Regions from separate parts of the Thalassospira indica genome, predicted to be linked through region 2. Evidence: riboswitches for the same ligand, from Rfam matches in the RefSeq annotation. Region 2 holds a riboswitch; each other region holds the start of a gene.

Region 1 (5,152 bases), 1.8 Mb from region 2:
ATACCGCATCCATCGATACCGCGCGGGGTCGAAGACAGATAGCAATCACCCATTTCTTCCAACACCTTGATCAGGCGCTGCTGAACCGGATGGGACTCTTCGATATAGCCAGCCGGGTCTTCGCCCAACTGCTGTGCGGTCGACAGGAACCCTGAATGCTTGCCAGAGCAATTGTTGTGCGCCTTGGTCAGGCTGACATGATCAGACGCCTGTTTAATCGCGGCATTCAGGCTGAGTGAATAATGCGGGGCGCATTCCAGCGTATCGACCGAAAGACCGATCTTCTCCAACCATGCCTTGACGGTTTGGGCGTGTTCTTCCTCGCCATTATGCGATGAGCAGGCAAGAGCGATGTGTTTGTCCTCAAGCCCGAAGGCCTCGACCGCACCGCTTTCAACAAACGGAATGGCCAGAAGCGGCTTGATCGCAGATCGCGGATACATCAGCGCATCAATATCGCCCCCTTGATCAACCACTGTCCCGTCAGACGTCATCACGACGTAACGGCCGCGATGGAAACTTTCGACCATATCGCCGCGTGTGGCTTCGACAAGGATCGGGTTGGCAGCGATTGACTGAGGCATTTTAAAGCTCCGGCTTTGGTGGGTTGATCAGTCTATGCCTGAAACACCGGTGGAAAATCAAGTATGGCAAATCTTGCAACTGCGAATGTGCCCGCCATCTGAGGGCTGCCTTTAAACACCTTTCGGCAATGGTATGGCCGTCAGGTTCTTGTATTCCTTCAAAACCAGACTTGATTGCACATCGCGCACATTGGACATTGAAAGCAACTGATGGGTGACAAAATCGCCAAAGCTTTCGATATCGCGCGCCACGGACACCAGCAGAAAATCCTGCCGCCCCGTCATCGCCCAGCAAGACAGGATTTCCGGCAGATCATTCATCGCGCGGGCGAAATCCTCCGCCCCCTGTTCGGTATGGCTTTGCAAGCGGACCTGAATGGTTGCCAGCACACCGAAACCAAGCTTCTTGCGATCAAGGAGTGCGACCTGACGTTTGATGACCCCGGAGGCTTCGAGTTGTTTGACCCGACGCAAACAGGGCGATGGTGACATGCCGACCATTTCCGCCAGTTGAACATTGCTGATCGCGGCGTCCTTTTGCAGGGCCTGCAGTATCCGGATATCGGTCGCGCTTAGCGTCACGTCAGTCATTTTAAACCCCAAATCAAACCAAAAAGGTCACAATATACACATCATAACCGATTTGGACGCCTTATTGGCCAGAAAATGACATTAGAGTTGATGTAAAATGATCCTTGTAAATCGGCAATAGAACCCGAAAGAGGACGGCCATGAATCAGGGAAACGATCTGCGTGGCGATTACAGCCACATCAATGACGACTACACCATCGATCAGGACTGGAGCACATATACCGAAGCCGAGCACGAGCTATGGCGCAAACTTTATGACCGCCAGTCGCGCATTTTGCCCGGATATGCTGCCGAGGATTACATTCGCAATCTGATGAAACTTGATGCGGCGGATCAGATTCCGCATTTCGGCCGGGTCAGCGAGAAGCTTCATGCGGCGACCGGTTGGCATCTTGTGGCTGTTCCGGGCCTGGTGCCTGATGATGTGTTTTTTGACCATCTTGCCAATCGTCGGTTCCCGGTCACCGTGTGGCTGCGCAAGCCCGAGGAAATGGATTATCTGGTCGAACCCGACATCTTCCATGACTTTTTTGGTCATGTGCCGATGCTCTATGACCCGACCTTTGCCGATTATCTGGCGGCCTATGGCGCCAAGGGCCCAGAGGCAATTGCTAAGGGCGGCCTGAAACAGCTGGCGCGGATGTATTGGTATATGGTCGAGTTTGGCCTGATCATGACCCCGCATGGTTTGCGCGCCTATGGGGCGGGCATGTTGTCATCGCAAACCGAAACCATCTATTCGGTCACCGATCCCACGCCAAACCGGGTGGCGTTCGAGCTTGAACGGGTCATGGGCACGGATTATGCGATTGATGATTTCCAGAAAACCTATTTCGTGCTGGAAAGTTACGATCAGTTGTTTGACGCGATGAATGTGCCACTGGCGCCGATCTATGATCGGCTTGCCAAGAAGCCTGCGATTGATCCAGCAACCACCTTGTCGACAGATCGGCTTTATCATGTGCACGGGGCCGCAGACAGCATCATTTCTCTGGGCGAGGAGCCCCACAGGCCCCACAGACAACAACGCCCTGCATAAGGCAGGGCGTGGTGATCCGTTCAGGATTGATCAAGGCAGGGCTGGTCTCCCAGCACCGCTAGCAGGCACTGATGGAATGACCCAGCACCCGATTGAGTTGCTCAAGCACCACTTTCGGGCTGGCGTCCTTGCTGATGAAATCGGCCGCCCCAAGCGCATCGGCTTGTGCGCGGGTGTCGGCGTCATAATGGGCCGAGAAGAAGAAAACCGGCACATTCTGGCTGTTGGGATAGCGGCGGCGAATTTCGCAGAACGCTTCAAAGCCGCTCATACCCGGCATTTCAATATCAAGGATGATGGCACGGGGATAAAGCCCGTCCAGCTGATCAATCAGATCATCGGCACAATCAAAACCGGCCACGTCATATCCTGCCCGACGCAACACTGTTTCAAGGGCTGCCTTGGCGCTGGGACTGTCGTCGGCGAACGCAACCAGTCCATCAGGACAGAATTGCGACGGCAAAGCGCTGAGCGCGTTCATGGATGGTGATACTCCGAGTTTTGAGACAAGCCCAAATTGCCAGACGAAAATGTCAAATTGGTTAAACCCGCCAAATTTCTGCCACGCAATGTTCCGGCTTCACCCCGGCTTTGCACTTTTACCGCGAAAGTATAAGGCCGCAATGATCGCGGCCACGCATCGCACACACAGCAAGCAAGCCAACAAAACTCAATGTCTGCGAAGACATAACGTTACGGAAACCTGATCTATAAGGGGGCTTATTCGCCTAAATAGGTATTTCCATGCCTATTTACGGAATTAGGGACAGGTGCTATAAACCGCCATGTCGCGAATGTGACCGGAAAACATGGTCGGGAATCCGGTGCGGCCCTGCCTTACGGCGTTATGGCCAAGCCCGGAACTGCCCCCGCAACTGTAAGTGCAGAGCCATTTTTCAAGGCTTTTGCGCGAGTCAGGATACCGATGATGTTTTCTTGGTACGAAATGGGCCGGGCGGGGTGTACCGGGTACTGGGAATCCGTAGTAGAATAAAATTTGGAAGCGTTCCGTGCCCCGACCCATATGGAGTCGCAGACAGGCCGGAGCCAACCAAGCCGGGAGAAACCATGTCCGACCCGCTAAAGCTCGCATCAGAATTTCCATCCGCTGATTATGCAAGTTGGCGCAAGCTTGCCGAAGAGGCGCTTAAAGGCGCGCCGTTCGAAAAGAAACTTGTGACAAACACGCTTGATGGTTTTGCCGTTCAGCCGATCTATACCAGCGACGATCAGGATGATGCGACCCGGTTAATCCACGAAGTTCTGAATGCCACGGTCGAGCCGCGCGAAACTGTCACCGGTTGGGACATCCGCCAGCTGCACACCCATCCCGATCCCAAGGCCACCAACGCTGCGATCCTTGAAGACCTTGAAAATGGCGCGACCTCGGTCACGCTCAAGCTTGATGCCGCCGCACGGAACGGCCGGGAAATCAGTTCTGCCGAGGTTGGTGTTGATGGCATCGCCATTCATTGTCTGGCGGATCTCGATGCCGCCCTTGAAGACGTTTATACCAACCTTGCCACCATCGGGCTTGATGCCGGTGCGGCAGGTGTTCCGGCAGCTGTCCTGTTGGCTGCCCATATTGCAAATTCCGAGGGTGCCGACGAAGCAGCACCGGCCTTTAACATGGATCCGATTGGCACCTTGGCTGCGACCGGCAACCTGCCCTGCGGGGCACAGGATGCGGTTGATCACGCAGCCAATGTTGCGGTTGAGCTGATTGATCTGTTCCCGCTGGCGACCGCGATTTCGGTCAATGGGGCCCCTTACTATAATGCCGGTGCCACCGATGGTCAGGAACTCGCATGCCTTCTGGCAAGCGGGGTGACATATCTTCGCGCCCTGACCAATACCGGAATGGCGGTTGATCAGGCCGCTGGTGCAATGGTGTTTAACGTCGCCATCGGCACCGACTTCTTTGCCGGGATCGCCAAGCTGCGCGCCCTTCGCATGATGTGGAGCCGCATCCTTTCGGCATCGGGTGCCGAGGATGCGACAATCACCATCAATGCGGTGTCGGCCGAAATGGCGATGACCAAGGTTGATCCGTGGGTCAATATGCTGCGCACCACGGTAACCAGCTTTGCCGCCGGTCTTGGCGGGGCAGACAGTGTGACCTGCCTGCCCTATGACCATTTGATTGGCCTGCCTGATGGCTTTGCACGCCGCATTGCGCGCAACACCCAACTGATCCTGCAGGAAGAAAGCAACGTGCACCGGGTCATCGATCCGGCGGGCGGTTCGTGGTTCATTGAAAACCTGACCAAGGAACTGGCGAAAACGGCCTGGTCGAAATTCCAGTCGCTTGAAAAATCGGGCGGCATTCTGAGCGCGCTTGCCAATGGCAGCCTGAAAACCGAGATCGAAACCATCAGGAACGCACGTGAAAAACGCCTGTCGACGCGCCGTGATCCGCTGACCGGTGTTTCGGAATTCCCCAATATCACCGAAGCCAAGGTTGAATGCGAAACACCCGACCTTGAGGCAATCGTTGCTGATGCCAAGTGCCGCCAGACCAAGTTTGATGGCACGGTCGGTACAACACTTGCCTCCATGATTGAGGCCGCACGCAACGGGGCCACCATCGGCCATATGTTTACCGATCTTTATGGCACCAGTGCTTCGACCCGTATCGGTGCTTTGCCAGCCCATCGCCTTGCCGAAAGTTACGAGGCGCTTCGCAAGCGTTCCGATGCACACAAGGCCAAGACCGGCACCTTCCCGCAGGTCTTCCTGGCCAATCTTGGCAAGGTCGCCCAGCACACCGCACGCGCGAGTTTTGCGCGCAACTTCTTTGAAGCTGGCGGCGTTGAGGCGATCAGCAATAACGGCTTTGCCGATGCGGATGGCGTTGCCAACGCCTTTGCTGAGAGTGGGGCAAAAATCGCCGTTATCTGTGGCTCGGACAAACAATATGCCGAAATGGCGACAGAC
Region 2 (5,152 bases):
GATCAGTAACACCAACTATTCCGGTGAAACCATATGACCGACGAGCATCTTGAACAGCTCGAGGATGAGAATGTCTTACCAGAGGCGCATCCGTTTTCTGGCTATCTGCGCACGTTTTTCCGTGGGCCGGGCCGTTCGCGCAGTCTGACCCGCGAGGAGGCATTTGATGCGTTCTCTATGATCCTGCGCGACGAGGTCGAACCGATCCAGCTTGGCGCATTCCTTTTGATGCTGCGCTATCGTGCTGAGACGCCCGAAGAACTGGCTGGCATGATCGAAGCTGTGCGCAAGGCCGCGCGCCTTGAACCGGATGAAGACAGCAAAGATGACGCGCTTATGCGTCCTGCGCTGGACTGGCCATCCTATGCGGCCGGTCGGACCCGTGGTCTGCCCTGGTTTGTGCTATCGGCGCTTCTGTTGTCGCAGAATAATGTTCCGGTGCTGATGCATGGCTATAACTCGCATCTGGTCAACGGGATCAGCACAGAAGTTGCCATCAAGGCGCTTAAGCTTCCGATTGCCATGTCTGCAGAAGAAGCGCGTTCTGATATCGCATCAAAGGGCTTTGCATATCTGCCGCTACGTCACATGCATCACAAGCTGCAAGAGCTGATCGGATTACGTCCGCTTCTTGGATTGCGTAGTCCGGTCAATACGTTACTGCGTTTGCTTAATCCGTTGCATGCGCGTGCAGCCTTCCTTGGTGTGTTTCATCCGGCGTTTCTTGATGTCCATCGTGAAACCGGCAAGCTCTTGGAACTTCCACGCATCGGTGTGATCAAGGGCGGTGGCGGCGAAGCCGAAAGAACACCCTATAAGCATGTCGATCTGCGCATGCTTGATAATGGTGAGCTCAATGATGTTCGCTGGCCCGCATTGCTGTCGAAAACCGAGAAAGACGGCGAAGATCAAAGCCCTGTGTCGCTGAAGCACTTCCTGGCTGTCTGGCGTGGCGAGGTGGAAGATATTCCCGCCGAAGCCAAGATCAAGGGTAGTGCTGCCATGGCAGCCTTCCTTGCGGGCAAGGCGGATTACATGGATGAGGCAGAAAGCCTTGTGCAGGGCTGGTGGGATAATCGCGACCGTGATGTTGGCTGATGTTCTGCGCCTAAGTGCGATCAAATAAAAGGGACGGGAAACCGTCCCTTTTTTAATGCTCAGAACGATGATCCGGGCTCTTTGAGAAACGCCACTTCTTCTGGCGTCGATGGACGGCCCAATATTTCATTGCGGTGTGGATAGCGGCCAAACCGGTCAATGATCTTTTTGTGTTTCAGCTCGAACTCGTAATTGTGTTCAAGGCCGGGCTGTGAAAACAGGTCAACCGCCACTTCATGAATGATTTCGGATTCCGAGTGCATATAGGGCATATACAGGAATGCCTGTTCCTGCGGTGTGACCAGTTTGCGATCCAGCCCCAACGAAACAGCTTCCTGTGCCAGCACCAATGCCATTGGATCTGATGCAAAGGACTGTGGCTGATCGCGGTACATATTGCGTGAAAACTGATCAAGAACGATGATCTCGGCAAGTCGTCCATGGGCGGTTTTGCGCCAGTTAAAAAGCTCTCCGGTCGTGGCGGCGGCGTGAAAATCGGCAAAGCGTTCCGTGATATGGCGATCCAGTGCTTCATCCTTGATAAACCACTGTTTTTCTTCGAGTTCCTTGAACCAGAAAACAAGAACCGTTTCAGGTTTCATAATGTTTCCACCCATCTGATTGCAGGCTTTTGCGGCCCGTCGGCAAAATTGCGCGTGATCTTCGCGCCCGGTTTAAGGCGCGTCAAGCCATCCGCAAAAAGATTGTCATGGACCATGGGGCAGGGAGTTGACAGCAATCCGTCCGACGTGGATTATGACATTGTCTTTGGTGTTGATCCGATTGGATCAACTTAAAAGGGAACGTGGTGCGTCATGTATGACAAAGCCACGGCTGCCCCCGCAACTGTAAGCGGTCAGAGCATTGCATATGCCACTGGTGCAAACCGGGAAGGCGCATTGCTTTTCAAACCGTGAGCCAGGAGACCTGCCTTTGACTGCCGGGTGCCGATTGCCCGGTATGAAACTGTTGGACGCCGGGGTGAGCGTCAGGTTGCAGGGGTACAAACGGTCTTTTGAAGATCCGCAATCTTGCTTCCAGCCATCCTATCGTTCTTTGTCCTGACCCTGTGCGTTGGGCCTTTGGCCTGCGTGCATCGTTTGAGAAAGAGACGATTATATGTTGAAGACCCTTGGCAGGCTTGCGATTGCAAGCGCCTGCGTGCTGTCGGCGACCATGCCGGCCCATGCGCATTTTCAATTGGCCTATACGCCGGACGTAAACGTGACCAAGGCCGGGGATCAGCCGGTGAAGCTGATTTTCTGGCACCCGTTTGAAAACGGTCATGTCATGGATATGGCCGAGCCGCTTGAATTTTATGCGGTTAACCGCGGTGAGAAAATTGATCTGAAATCAACGCTTTCGCCGATTACTTTCACCGGAATTGCGAACACGGCAGCGGCCTTTGACGCAACTTTGACTCTTCGCCGCAGCGGCGATTACGTCATGGTGGTGGTCCCCGCACCGTATTACGAAGAAAGCGAAGATATCTTCATCCAACAGATCACGAAATCCTATGTGAACCGCAATGAAATTCCGACCGACTGGATGGAACCGCAAGGTCTTAAAACCGAAATCCTGCCGCTTAATCGACCAACCAACATCATTGCCGGTTCGACCTTTACCGGCCGAGTGTTAAGCGAAGGCCAACCGGTAGTCGGTGTTGAAGTCGAAATCGAATACATGGCCGCAGAACCCGATATGGCCAGTAACACACCCAAAGGGCCAACGGCATCGCCAATGCCCGGTGGTGCGGTTGTGGCCATCTCCGATCAAAACGGGTATTTCACTTTTGGTGTCCCCAAGGCAGGTTTTTGGGGATTTGCAGCACTTGGCAGCGGCCCTGACAAAGAATTTCAGGGCAAGGAACTTTCACAGGATGCAGTCCTGTGGGTTCGCGCCTATGATGTGAAATAGGCGAGGGACAAAACAGATGCATATTGTCGATGGTGCGCTGGCACCGGAAGTCTTGATTGGCGGGGGTGTTCTTGCAGTTGCCGGGCTTGGCCTTGGTCTGCGGAAACTGCCAATCGATAAAATTCCCGCAACCGGGGTTTTGTCGGCAACATTCTTTGTTGCCTCGCTCATTCATGTGCCGGTGGGACCATCCAGTGTGCATCTGATCATGAGCGGTCTTGCCGGGCTCGTGCTTGGCTGGACCGCGTTTCCGGCACTTTTTGTCGGTCTCTTGCTTCAGGCGGTTTTCTTTGGCTTTGGCGGTTTGACGGTTCTTGGCGTCAATACGGTCAATATCGCCTTTCCGGCTGTGCTGGCGGGGCTTTTGTTCCGGGGAATGGTGTCGCGCAGCAACCCGGTCACGGCCGCCGTGCTTGGTGGATGTGCTGGTGCGTTTTCCATCGGGCTGACAACGGTGTTTGTCGCGGTTTCGCTTGCGCTCAGTGGTGATGCATTTGTACCGGCGGCCAAGCTGGTCTTCTTTGCCCACATTCCGATCATGGTGGTCGAAGGGCTGGTTTCAGCGGCATCGGTGTATCTGATCGCCAAGGTCAAACCGGCATTGTTGCAGGCCGCCGATCAGACATCCGGTTTTGAGATGCAACCGACAGCAACCTTGCGTGCAAAGCAGGCGGGCGAGGCATCCAATGGCTAGATCACTCAAGCTGGTCGTTGTGGTTGGCATGCTTGTGTTCGGCGCAACACCGGCACAGGCGCACAAGGTTATCGCATCTCTGTTTCCAAGCGGTTCGAACATCGAAGGTGAAATCGGTTTCTCCAACGGTGTCATGGCCGAAAACACGGTTGTTGAGATCTTTGATCTTGATGGCAACAAGATTGACGAAGTTACCACCGACGGTGACGGTTTCTTTGTCTACACGCCAAGCCAACAGATTGATCTGCGTTTTCGTGCCGATCTCGGGGCAGGGCACGTTGCCGAGGCAACCTTTGCCATTGCGGACCTGACGGGTGTTGATGGGACTGTACAAACAGCACCGTCAAAGGCGCGGACTGCATCAGGCGTAGGATCAAACGCTGGGCCTGCAATTACCCGTGAACAGGAAGAAATCATTGCGACCATCGTGCGTGACGAATTGCGTCCGCTCAGGCGCGAGCTTACCGCCTATAAGGAAAAGAATGATCTTCAATCGATTCTGGGCGGCATTGGCTATATATTCGGTGCCTTCGGGATCATTTATTACATCGCTGCGCGACGGCTAAGAGCAAAAGCACCCAACGCATGAGCCACCTTTTCGGACATGACCAACCCCTGAGCATTCAGGCACATGGCGGACAATCACCGTCATTCGTCGGGACGTTCGATCCAAGGGTAAGAGTGGTCGCGGCCTGTGTTTTTGCAATTGTCGTGGTGGCCCTGCATCAGATCGAGTTTGCACTGGGTGCCCTGATATTTGCCGCCATTACCATGAGCCTGACGGACTTGCCGCTGCGCGTAACCCTGAAACGCATGGCAGCGATGGACGGCTTCATTATCGTCATGCTGGTAATGTTGCCATTTACGACCCCCGGAACACCAATGTTCTCGGTGCTTGGGGCAGAGGCCAGCAAGGAAGGCCTGATGCATGCCATCCTTGTAGGCATACGGGCCAATGCGGTTGTGCTTATGATGCTCAGCCTTTTGTCGGGTATGACGCCGGTGACACTTGGTCACACGCTATATCGTTTGAAATGTCCGCCGGTTCTGGTGCATCTGATGATGTTTACGGTGCGCTATATTTCGGTGCTGCATGACGAGTATCATCGTCTTCGCATGGCGATGAAACTTCGCGGGTTTAAGGCACGCAACAATGCCCATACCTACCGTTCTTTTGGCTATTTGTTTGGCATGTTGGTGGTGCGATCGCTTGAACGGGCCGAACGTGTGCTGGAAGCCATGAAATGTCGCGGATTTAGTGGTCATTTCCCGATGATTGATGATCTGGCATTCAAGCGTCGGGACGGTGCATTTGCCGTTTTCTTTCTTGCCCTGATTATTGCCCTTGTCCTGATGGATCGCATGTATGTCGTCGCTTATTGAACTGAATGATATTTCCTATGGCTATCGGGCAGGGCAGAATGTGCTCGATCGTGTCAGTCT
Region 3 (5,152 bases), 1.3 Mb from region 2:
GGTTCCCAGAACCTCACCCTCGAACTCGACCGAAAACTTGATTTCGTCCTTGGGCCGGTTGGTGCCGGGCTCTCCGCCACGGCCCATGCGGGTTGCGGTCGCACGCGCCAGTTCCTTGACCGGGAACGGGTTATGGGCCTGCCAATACAGGCGGTATTTGAATTGATACGCATTGCCCGCCTTGGCGGGGCCATTCGGGACCCAGAAGGCGGCAATGTTATCGTGGATTTCATCGTCGGTCGGGATTTCGATCAACTGCACCGCACCGTCATTCCAGTCCCCCTGCGGTTCGACCCACAGGCTGGGGCGGCGGTGATAACGCACACCATCCAGATAGTTCTTCACATCGCGATCGCGCTGCATCAGACCAAAGCCACGCGGGTTATTGTCGCCAAACGCCGATGCACGGATGGTTTCCGGGTTATTGAGCTGTCGCCAGATGCGTTCGCCGCCGCCGGTCCAAAGCTCCAGCCCGTCGCTGTCATGCACTTCCGGGCGCCAGTCAAAGCGGAACGATTTGTTCTGTTCGGAATACCAGAACATGCTGGTCAGCGGTGCGATGCCAAGCCGTTCGATGTCTTTGCGCAAAAACAGATGTTTTTCGACATCCATCGTCACCCCTTCGCCGCGATAAAGCAGGAATTTATAAGCCCCCGTGATGCTGGGCCCATCCAGCAGGGCATAGACCGTGACCGGGTCTTCGGGGTTTTTGGCCGGTTCGATAAAGAATTGACGGAAATCGGGGAATTCTTCGGGAACCGAGGTCGCCGTATTGACCGCAATGCCGCGCGCCGACAGGCCATATTGGCCTTCATCGCCAATGGCGCGGAAGTACGATGCGCCAAGAAACGCCGCCCAGTCCTGGGTTTTCCAGTCATCGCGCGCCTGATTTTCATGCAGGCGGAAACCGGCAAAGCCGCTATTGGCAGGCAACTGGCGGGCAATGCTGTCTTCAGGCATGTCAAAGTAATCGGGCTTATAGATCACTTCGCGTGCCTGTCCGTTTTCCAAAAGGTACATATGCACCGGTTTGGCGAAATACATACCCAGATGGAAGAAGGTCAGCGGATAGGTGCCTGATCCATCGGAAAACGGCGAATGGTCGCGTTTGTAATGCAGCTTGCCATGGGTGTCGTAATCGATCTTGCCGACAATTTCCGGGTTTGGCGCAATGGGTGCTTCATATGCCGATGCGGCCATGGATTTGGCGCGTGCAATCAGATCGGCAAAATCAAACGGCTGTGCCGAACCCAGATCAAGGCCGTCGACATCTGCCAAAGCATGCTGATAGATCGACATTCCCGGCAGGATAAGACCGGCTGCCGCGATGGATTTCAAAAAGCGTCTGCGTTCAACAGAAGTCGTCATGTTCATCACATTCCTGTGGTTTGAGGTGTCGGGAAAGCATACCCGGCAGTGTGGAGGTAATCGGGATGAAACATGGCAAATTCAAGGTCGTATCAATTGCTTTTTATGCATGGAGGCGCAGCGTTAATGCCACTGGTGGTCTGCCAATTTCCTTGACCGTGTTTTTGGTTTAATCTAACCGTGACGTGTCGGTATCCGAATATCGGATAAAGGGAATTCGAGATGGGCCGAATATGGGCTCATTAACCGAAGCTGCCCCCGCAACTGTAGGCGGCGAGCATTTTTCTGACCAATGCCACTGGGATCAACCCGGGAAGGCCAGGGAAAATGCGTTGACCCGTAAGCCAGGAGACCTGCCGACACGAAGACGACGGACCGGGCGGGGTGCCCCGGAGAATGTCGGTACGTGTCTTGGCCCAACAGTTTAGCCCAGGTTTTCTAAGCTTTAAGGCCGACATCTTCCGCCATCTCCTGACACTTTTGCCAGTCCATTGACAGCAGCAAAGGTGATGTTATGTTATAACATAACATTTGACGATGTGTTGGAGCTGGATCATCCAAAACGGTCCCGGATCAGCGCATCAGCAAGAGGGAACTAAAAGTGATCAATCACGATAAACGTGTACTGGCGGTCGGGGTGTTTGCCGCTGGTCTTATTTCATCTGTTTCATTTGCGTCCGCAACCGAATATCCGCTGAGTATCGAGAACTGCGGCACTATGTTGCAATTTGATGCGGCCCCGGAACGCGTGGTTTCGCTGGGCCAAAGCACGACCGAAATTCTTTATTTGCTGGGGCTGGCCGACAAGGTCAAGGGCACGGGTGTCTGGTTTGGCCCGGTGATGGATGAATTCAAGGACGTCAACGCATCTGTGCCGCGTCTGGCCGACAATGATCCGGGGTTCGAAACCGTTGTCGCGCAAAAGCCGCAACTGGTTGCCACCCAGTATCAGTGGCATGTCGGGCCCAAGGGCACCGTCGGCACCACCGAACAGTTCAACGAATTGTCCATTCCGGTCTACACAGCACCTGCTGATTGTGTGGGCAAGGACAATGCCGGTGGCGGTGACGGGGTGCGTCACGAAGGCTTCACCATGGATCTGATTTATCGCGAGATTTCCGATTTTGCGCAAATCTTTGATGTGGAAGATCGCGGCGACGCGCTGATTGCAAGCCTGAAGGAACGTCAGGAAAGCTCATTGGCGCGTGTGACGGCAAGCGGCCATGACAATGTTTCCGCTGTCTTCTGGTTCTCCAGCCCCGAAATCAACAGAGATCCCTATGTGGCCGGTAAAAACGGCGCCGCGGGCTATATCGCCGGTAAACTTGGTGTTCGCAACATCATCGACAGCAATGAAGAATGGCCAACAGTTGGCTGGGAAACCATCGCGCGCGCAAACCCTGATATCATCGTGATCGGTAAAATGGGACGTCGGCGTTTTCCGGCTGATGACTGGCAGGTCAAGATGGACTTCCTGAAAACCGATCCGGTAGCAAGTCAGATGAAGGCGGTGCGCAATGGCAATATCGTGGTGATGGACGCCCAGTCGATGGATCCGACCATCCGCCTGATCAATGGTATTGAAACACTTGCCGAAGCGGTCGAAAGACTGAGCGCTTCGAACTGACCTGCACTGCCAAAGGCGCCTGATATGCCCGGAGAATTCAATGTTTGAAACAACGCCAGTGCAGCAGCCGGTTCAGCCACCTCGGCAATCGCTGGCGGGGCGGGCATATCTTGTGCGGGCCGGTGTCAGTCTTGGCGCCCTGGTTTTGCTTGTTGGCGTCATCGCGATGGCCGCGGCCAAGGGGGAAACACACATTCCCCTTGGCACCGTGCTTCAGACCATTGCCAATCATCTTTGGCAGGCGGGCTATGACGTTGATCCGATTGATGCCGGGATCATCTGGAATTACCGGATATCGCGCGCCATGGTGGCGGCGGCCTGCGGCGCGTCCCTTGCGCTATCGGGCGCAGTGTTGCAGGCGCTTTTGCGCAATAGTCTGGCGGATCCCTATTTGTTGGGGATTTCGGCCGGGGCATCGACCGGTGCGGTCAGTGTTGCCATTCTGGGGTTCGGGGCAGGCATGGTTTCCCTGTCACTTGGCGCCTTTGTCGGCGCGCTGGTGGCATTCGGGTTTGTTGCCCTTTTGGCCATTCCGGCCGGGCGCGGGGCAGGTGCGATCATTCTTGCCGGGGTCGCGGGATCGCAACTTTTTAACGCGTTAACGTCATTCATCGTGACCAAGGCCGCCACGGCGGACGAGGCACGCGGGGTGATGTTCTGGTTGCTTGGTAATTTAAGTGGCGTGCGTTGGCCCGATGTCTATCTTGCACTCCCGGTGGCCGTTATTGGCTTGCTGGTTTGCCTTTGGTATTCGCGGGCGCTCGATGCCTTTACCTTTGGAGTGGAATCGGCGGCATCCCTTGGTGTGCCGGTGCGCCGGGTTTATGTGGTGTTGATTGCCATTGCCGCATCGATGACGGCCGTCATGGTCACTATTGTCGGGTCCATCGGCTTTGTCGGGTTGGTCATTCCCCATGCCGCGCGGTTCTTTGTCGGGACACGGCATGGCTTTCTGTTGCCGGCATCTGCCCTGATCGGGGCGGTGTTCCTTGTGGCGGCCGATATTGTATCGCGCATCATTCTTGATGGTCAGGTCCTGCCCATCGGGGTGATCACGGCCCTGATCGGTGCACCGGCCTTTGCGATCATCCTGTGTCATGGGCGGGTATTGCGATGAGCCTTGAATTACGCAATGTCGGCTGGAATGCCGGATTCAAAAAAATCATCAGCGACGTGTCGCTTCGGGTGACACGTGGCGAGTTTCTTGGCGTGATCGGGCCAAACGGGTCGGGCAAAACCAGCATGATGTCGGTTCTGGGCGGCATTCGTGCACCCTCGACCGGGCAGGCGTTGCTGGGGGATCAGCCGATGAAGAAAATCGGTCGGCGCAACCTTGCCCGTCATATAGGTTTTGTCGAACAACAGGCCGACACCATCGACCGCATTACCGTGCGCGATGCCGTCGCGCTTGGTCGAACGCCATATCTTAGTTTGCTGACACCATGGTCAGGGCACGACGACGCCATCGTGTGCGAAGCCCTTGCCAGTGTTGAAATGGGGCCATTTGCGGACCGGATGTGGCATACGCTTTCGGGCGGTGAAAAGCAGCGCGTTCACATCGCCCGTGCCTTGGCCCAGCAGCCCGATTTCCTGTTGCTTGATGAACCCACCAACCATCTTGATATCCATCATCAGCTGGGCCTGCTGGAACTGGTGCGCGCACTGCCGGTCACTGTGGTTGCCGCCCTCCATGATCTAAACCATGCGGCGATGTTTTGTGACCGGATTGCGATGATGGATTGTGGCAAGCTGATTGCGCTTGGTACACCCGAACAGATTTTGACATCGCAAAACCTTCGCGATGTTTTCGGGGTTGCCGCCGATATCGAGATTGATGATCAGGGCCGCTGCCATATCCGCTATCACGCCGGAAACCAGAAATCTTTGGCCATAAAAAAAGACCGGGTTGCGTAACCCGGCCTTCGATTTTGGTAGCTTGGTTTGCTTGCAGCTTAGCCCTGTTCGCGGGCAACCGCGCGCCAGCCGATATCGCGGCGGCAGAAACCACCATCCCAATCAATTGCATCAACCGCCTCATAGGCACGTTTCTGCGTTTCGGTGACCGTCGCGCCGCGCGCGGTTACACCAAGAACGCGGCCACCGGTTGCAACCAGCTTGTCGCCATCCATCTTGGTACCGGCATGCAGGACTTTGACC
Region 4 (5,152 bases), 2.3 Mb from region 2:
AGCATTCCCGCCATAAAGTGCATGGGAAATTGCCGCCGCCGATGTGGTGTTGCCAATACCCATTTCGCCAGGCACAAAAAGATCCAGCCCCTTTTCAATTGCGCTCATGCCAAAGGCCATCGCCTCGGCACAGCCTTCGTCATCCATCGCCGGTTCGTGGGAAAAGTCGTTGGTCGGGATTTCAAGGGCGACTTCCATGACGCGCAGTTCCGCATCGACAGACTTGCAAATCTGGTTGATCGCAGCCCCGCCATTGATGAAGTTTTCCACCATCTGCTGGTTCACGCTGGCCGGGAAGGCTGAAACGCCCTGCGCAACGACACCGTGACTGCCGGCAAAGACTGTAACGCGCGGGCGCGACATGCGCGGGCGTGATGTTGCTTGCCAACCTGCCAGCCAAAGGCTGAAATCCTCAAGCCGTCCAAGCGATCCGGCAGGCTTGGTCAATGTCGGTTCGCGCTGGGCCACGGCGGCCTGCGCTTCCTGATCGACTTCGGGAAGTTCGGCCAGAAGAGCGCGAATTTCCTCAAGATTTTGGGGCGGATGTTTCGGGTTGAACATTTTGGTCTCCGGCTGGCGACAAAGGTGCCTAACTAGTGTTCCGCTTGGCTTCCGGGATGGTAAGGATTAGGCTCGGAAACCAATTGTGCAAGGCGGTTCAGGAAGTCGGGCCAAACTAGGCCCTGACACTATGCCCGGGCGCAACAGATTGCCAGTTTGAAAATCGGAAATTTATGCTATCCAAAGATCATAACCAAAACGAAACAAATATGCAAAGCTCGGATTCATTTGACAAACCCAGCCCGGACACAGCGACAGATGCCCCCGTCGAGGTTTCGCCTATTTCCGATTTCTGGCGCGCCTTGGCGTTACTTAGCCGCGTTCCGGTCAAGGGTATCGAGGACTTCCGCGCTGAGGTGATTGCAAGATCGGTCTGGTCTTGGCCGTTGGTTGGTCTGCTGCTGGCTGGTTTTGCCATGCTGCCGGCGATGCTGGTCTATTCCCTGACAGCCAACATCCTGATTTTTGCGATTGTCGCCTTGGCAGGCATGGTTTTATTGACCGGATCAATGCATGAAGATGGCATCGCAGATTGTGCCGACGGGTTTGGCGGCGGGTTTGAGCGTGCGCGCAAACTTGAAATCATGCGCGACAGCCATATCGGTACATATGGCGTTGTTGCTCTGATCCTGTGTTTCGGCCTGCGTCTGATTTTGCTTTCTGCGGCGGGCGATGCCGGGCAGGCTGCGGTCCTGTTTCTGGTGATGGCAATAACATCACGGGCGGCAATGCCAGTGGTCATGCATATCCTGCCCCCGGCGCGCGCCGATGGTTTGGGCAAGGGGGCCGGAACGCCAAACGTGATGATGGTCGGTTTGGCTGTTGGCCTTGCTTTGATCCTGTCGCTCGTCTTATCGGGTCTATTTGCGACGATGGCCATTCTCATGGGCGGGCTTTTGGCGGTGGGTATTGTTGCGGCGGTCGCAAAATGGCAGATCGGTGGCCAGACAGGGGATGTCCTGGGGGCAACCCAGATCGTGACTGAACTGTTTGTCGGTATCGCGTTTATTGCCGCCCTTTGATCAATCAGCACAGCAACAAGAAGGAATGCCGTGAGCAGTTTGAAAATAACCCGCTGGTGGCTGGTGCGTCACGCGCCCGTCCAAAATCCGAAACGGCTCGTCTATGGCCAAAGTGACATGCCCGCCGACCTTTCCGATCAAAAGGCCCTTGCGGCCCTTGCGGGGCAACTTCCACGTGATGCCGTCTGGGTGACCAGCCATCTGTCCCGCACGCATGATACAGCGCGCGGTCTTCAGGCCTTCATGGATAAAGACGTAGCGCCGCAGGCTGAAAGCGGCTTTGCCGAACAGCATTTCGGTGATTGGGAATTGCAGAACTGGAACGATTTGCCCAAGGGGGAAACAACACGTTTCTGGACCGACTTTGCCCGCCAACACCCCCCAAAGGGTGAAAGCTTTGCCGATGTGGTTGCCCGTGTCGGGCCGGTCTTTGATCAATTAAACAGCGATTGGGCCGGTAAGGACATTGTGGCGATCGTGCATGGCGGTACCGTGCGCGCCCTTCTGGCGAATGCGTTGGGCTTATCCCTTGAAACAGCACTGGCATTTCATGTTGATACGCTGGGTTTGACCACGCTTGAATATATTGACGGGGTCGAAGAGCCGGGCTGGCGCGTAAACGGGGTTAATCAGCGCTTCTAAGGCGGCTGTCCTCAGGCGGATGCCAGTTCGATATCTGATGCCATGTCATCAAGGGCATGTTCTGCCAGATAGCGGTCAACCATATCCGGGTTCAGATCATGTTTTTCGCAGATGTCGAAAACATCGCGCAGATAGGCCTGATAATAGGGCACCGGACGGCTGCGTGATTTACTGCGCAGTTTGGCAACATTCGGGAAATCACCGGCAAAGGATGCGTTTTCAATTACCTGGATGATGGTGTCATCAATGATGGCAGCCGGCATCCCGCAATAAGTTTTGCCGCAGGCCGACAACATCTTGCTGGCAGTCGGAACAGAAATGCCCGGCTGGGAAAGCAGCTCGTTCAACTCGTCCTGTCCGAAATCCGAGATCGACATCAGGGTAACCAGGGTCGGCATATCGCGCACAAGCAAGGACAGCGCATTGACGCGAATGCCGCGTTCATGGGACCAGATGATGGTTGCGATTACACCCTTTGAGGCATCTTCGGCAAAGATGTCACGCACATCGCGGCGTGCCAGAGTGATCTCGCCATCGGTTGCGTGCTGTTCAAGAAAATCCTGAAATGACCGATCAGGACTGTTCAGACGGTCCAGCAATCCCAGCCACATGTCCTTGCGAGACGATGTGGTCCAGGTTGGCGCGTTCATCTGTCGGATTTTGGATAGGTGAGAACGTATTGCCATTGGTCGTGAAAAATCCAGATTACCCCAAGAGTTTCGGTGCAGTATTTCCTGCAGCCAGCCGGGTGATGTGTCTATATCCCGGGTTTTCGCCAGATTGCGGATTGTTCCGTCTCTAGTTCCAGCACAACGGTTTGATGTTGGCTGAAATGGTATGACCTCTCAAGCAGACAATTCTTACAAATACTGACCTTCCGATTAGGGTGGGGTGGTAAGGAAGGGTTAAGTGCCGAGAATGACCTTTGGCATTTTTGGCAAACCTGCTAGGTTCGGCGCATCGTTCGGTGATGGGAAATCGGTGCAAGGCCGATGCTGCCCCCGCAACTGTATCGGGTTGGGAGATCCGGGTCGGTGCCAACGCGCCAGACCAGCCACCGGGAAACCGGGAAGGCGGATCGCTTTCATGCCTGCAGCCAGGAAACCTGCCGAAGGTGTCACTATTCTTTAGGTGGTGACGACGCAATCGGGCCTCGGTGGGAGGCCATGGCGAGGAAGAAACGGGATGACCCAGACTTTACCCCCTGACGGCCCCTCTGGCGGCACGCATCTGATCCTTGGTGGGGCGCGATCCGGCAAAAGCCGGTTTGCCGAAAACATCATCAATCAGGCGGGCGGTGGCACATATATCGCAACCGGGCGTGCCTGGGATGACGAAATGGCCAACCGCATAGATATTCACAAACAATCACGCGGCGATCTTTGGCAGACACTCGAGGAACCGGTCGAGCTTTGTTCGGCGCTGCAGACCTGTAATGTCACAGGTGGCAAGCCGGTTCTGGTTGATTGTCTGACCTTGTGGCTGACCAACCTGATGCTTGAAGACCGCGACATTGATGCCGAGATCGCAGCTCTTTGCGATCTGGTGCCGACCCTTGATGTGCCGGTGCTGCTTGTCTCAAACGAGGTTGGCTTTGGCATCGTGCCGGAAAATGCGATGGCGCGGGCCTTTCGCGATCACGCCGGACGCCTGCATCAACGCATTGCCGAGATTGCAGACAAAGTCACCCTTGTGGTGGCCGGCATTCCGATGCAGGTCAAATAGTAACATAAAGAATTGAATTTTAAGGATTTCAGAAATGGCACAATTGGGCAAAATCCCGGCAACCGTCATTACCGGTTTTCTGGGCGCCGGCAAAACAACCATGATCCGCAACATGCTGGAAAATGCCAATGGCAAACGCATTGCGCTGATCATCAATGAATTCGGCGATCTGGGTGTTGATCGCGGCATTATCAATGGCTGTGGCATCGAAGGCTGCGAAGAGGATGATGTTGTTGAGCTGGCCAATGGTTGTATCTGCTGCACCGTGGCTGATGACTTCCTGCCTACCATCCAGGGGCTGATTGATCGTGATACACCGCCTGATCATATCGTAATCGAAACATCTGGTCTTGCCCTGCCAAAACCTTTGGTGAAGGCGTTTAGCTGGCCGGAAGTCCGTTCGCGCGTAACCGTCGATGGTGTGGTGGCTGTCCTTGATGGCGCAGCGCTTCGTGATGGTCTGTTTGCCCATGATCATCATGCGGTACAGGCGCAGCGCGAGGCAGATGACAACCTTGATCATGAAAGCCCGCTTGAAGAACTGTTCGAAGAACAACTTCACTGTGCCGACATGGTTGTTCTGAACAAGACGGATCTTCTGACCGATGCTGAACGCAGCAAGGTCGAAGCCGATATCCGCACAGAGCTGAAAAAGCCGTCGGTCAAGATTATCGCGACCGAACATTCCCGGGTTGAAAATGCCATCCTGCTTGGTCTGGGGGCAGCAGCCGAGGATGACCTTGATAGTCGTCCAAGCCATCATGACGATGGTCACGAACATGACCATGATGATTTCGACAGTTTTGTCGTTTCGCTTGATGCGATCAGTGATCCGGCCAACCTTGAAAAGCGCCTGATTGATGTCGTGCGTCAGTTCGATGTGCTGCGCATCAAGGGGTTCCTGGATGTGCCGGGTAAACCGATGCGCCATGTGGTTCAGGGGGTTGGTGAACGTTTTCAGCGCTATTTCGACCGTCCGTGGGCCGATGGTGAAACCCGCCGGTCGGAACTGGTGGTGATTGGCCTGCATGGTCTGGATCGCGCTGCGATCGAGGCCGCCATCAAGGCCGCCTGATCCAAGTTAATCTGACCAAGCTCACCTGAAACCGGATGCTAAAAATCATCCGGTTTCAGCCTGTTTAAAGACCAAACTCACAAGGATACGGATCCCGCGATGCATCTATTGGCAGCCCAGCCCGGAA

The links. A riboswitch is a leader RNA that binds a small molecule or an ion and turns the genes downstream of it on or off. The one in region 2 is predicted to bind cobalamin.
Region 1: another riboswitch for cobalamin. It lies ahead of DY252_RS03655 (methylmalonyl-CoA mutase family protein); the one in region 2 lies ahead of DY252_RS11860 (DUF4198 domain-containing protein).
Region 3: another riboswitch for cobalamin. It lies ahead of DY252_RS18125 (ABC transporter substrate-binding protein); the one in region 2 lies ahead of DY252_RS11860 (DUF4198 domain-containing protein).
Region 4: another riboswitch for cobalamin. It lies ahead of cobU (bifunctional adenosylcobinamide kinase/adenosylcobinamide-phosphate guanylyltransferase); the one in region 2 lies ahead of DY252_RS11860 (DUF4198 domain-containing protein).

Annotation. Positions count from the first base shown of each region.
Region 1 covers NZ_CP031555.1:740,837-745,988, reverse strand. Annotated here, with positions in the region: gene DY252_RS03675 (asparaginase) at 1-584, opposite strand, end outside; gene DY252_RS03670 (Lrp/AsnC family transcriptional regulator) at 696-1,175, opposite strand; gene phhA (phenylalanine 4-monooxygenase) at 1,316-2,215, shown strand; gene DY252_RS03660 (response regulator) at 2,274-2,696, opposite strand; cobalamin riboswitch at 3,009-3,160, shown strand; gene DY252_RS03655 (methylmalonyl-CoA mutase family protein) at 3,284-5,152, shown strand, end outside.
Region 2 covers NZ_CP031555.1:2,508,751-2,513,902, forward strand. Annotated here, with positions in the region: gene yaaA (peroxide stress protein YaaA) at 1-9, shown strand, start outside; gene DY252_RS11850 (glycosyl transferase family protein) at 34-1,098, shown strand; gene DY252_RS11855 (DUF924 family protein) at 1,158-1,700, opposite strand; cobalamin riboswitch at 1,851-2,047, shown strand; gene DY252_RS11860 (DUF4198 domain-containing protein) at 2,218-3,015, shown strand; gene cbiM (cobalt transporter CbiM) at 3,032-3,709, shown strand; gene DY252_RS11870 (hypothetical protein) at 3,702-4,298, shown strand; gene cbiQ (cobalt ECF transporter T component CbiQ) at 4,295-5,092, shown strand; gene DY252_RS11880 (energy-coupling factor ABC transporter ATP-binding protein) at 5,076-5,152, shown strand, end outside.
Region 3 covers NZ_CP031555.1:3,853,442-3,858,593, reverse strand. Annotated here, with positions in the region: gene DY252_RS18130 (OpgD/OpgG family glucan biosynthesis protein) at 1-1,368, opposite strand, end outside; cobalamin riboswitch at 1,541-1,743, shown strand; gene DY252_RS18125 (ABC transporter substrate-binding protein) at 1,970-2,995, shown strand; gene DY252_RS18120 (FecCD family ABC transporter permease) at 3,036-4,112, shown strand; gene DY252_RS18115 (ABC transporter ATP-binding protein) at 4,109-4,909, shown strand; gene purD (phosphoribosylamine--glycine ligase) at 4,948-5,152, opposite strand, start outside.
Region 4 covers NZ_CP031555.1:182,218-187,369, reverse strand. Annotated here, with positions in the region: gene cobT (nicotinate-nucleotide--dimethylbenzimidazole phosphoribosyltransferase) at 1-561, opposite strand, end outside; gene cobS (adenosylcobinamide-GDP ribazoletransferase) at 771-1,583, shown strand; gene DY252_RS00855 (histidine phosphatase family protein) at 1,614-2,225, shown strand; gene DY252_RS00850 (hypothetical protein) at 2,237-2,875, opposite strand; cobalamin riboswitch at 3,162-3,352, shown strand; gene cobU (bifunctional adenosylcobinamide kinase/adenosylcobinamide-phosphate guanylyltransferase) at 3,411-3,950, shown strand; gene cobW (cobalamin biosynthesis protein CobW) at 3,985-5,025, shown strand; gene cobN (cobaltochelatase subunit CobN) at 5,125-5,152, shown strand, end outside.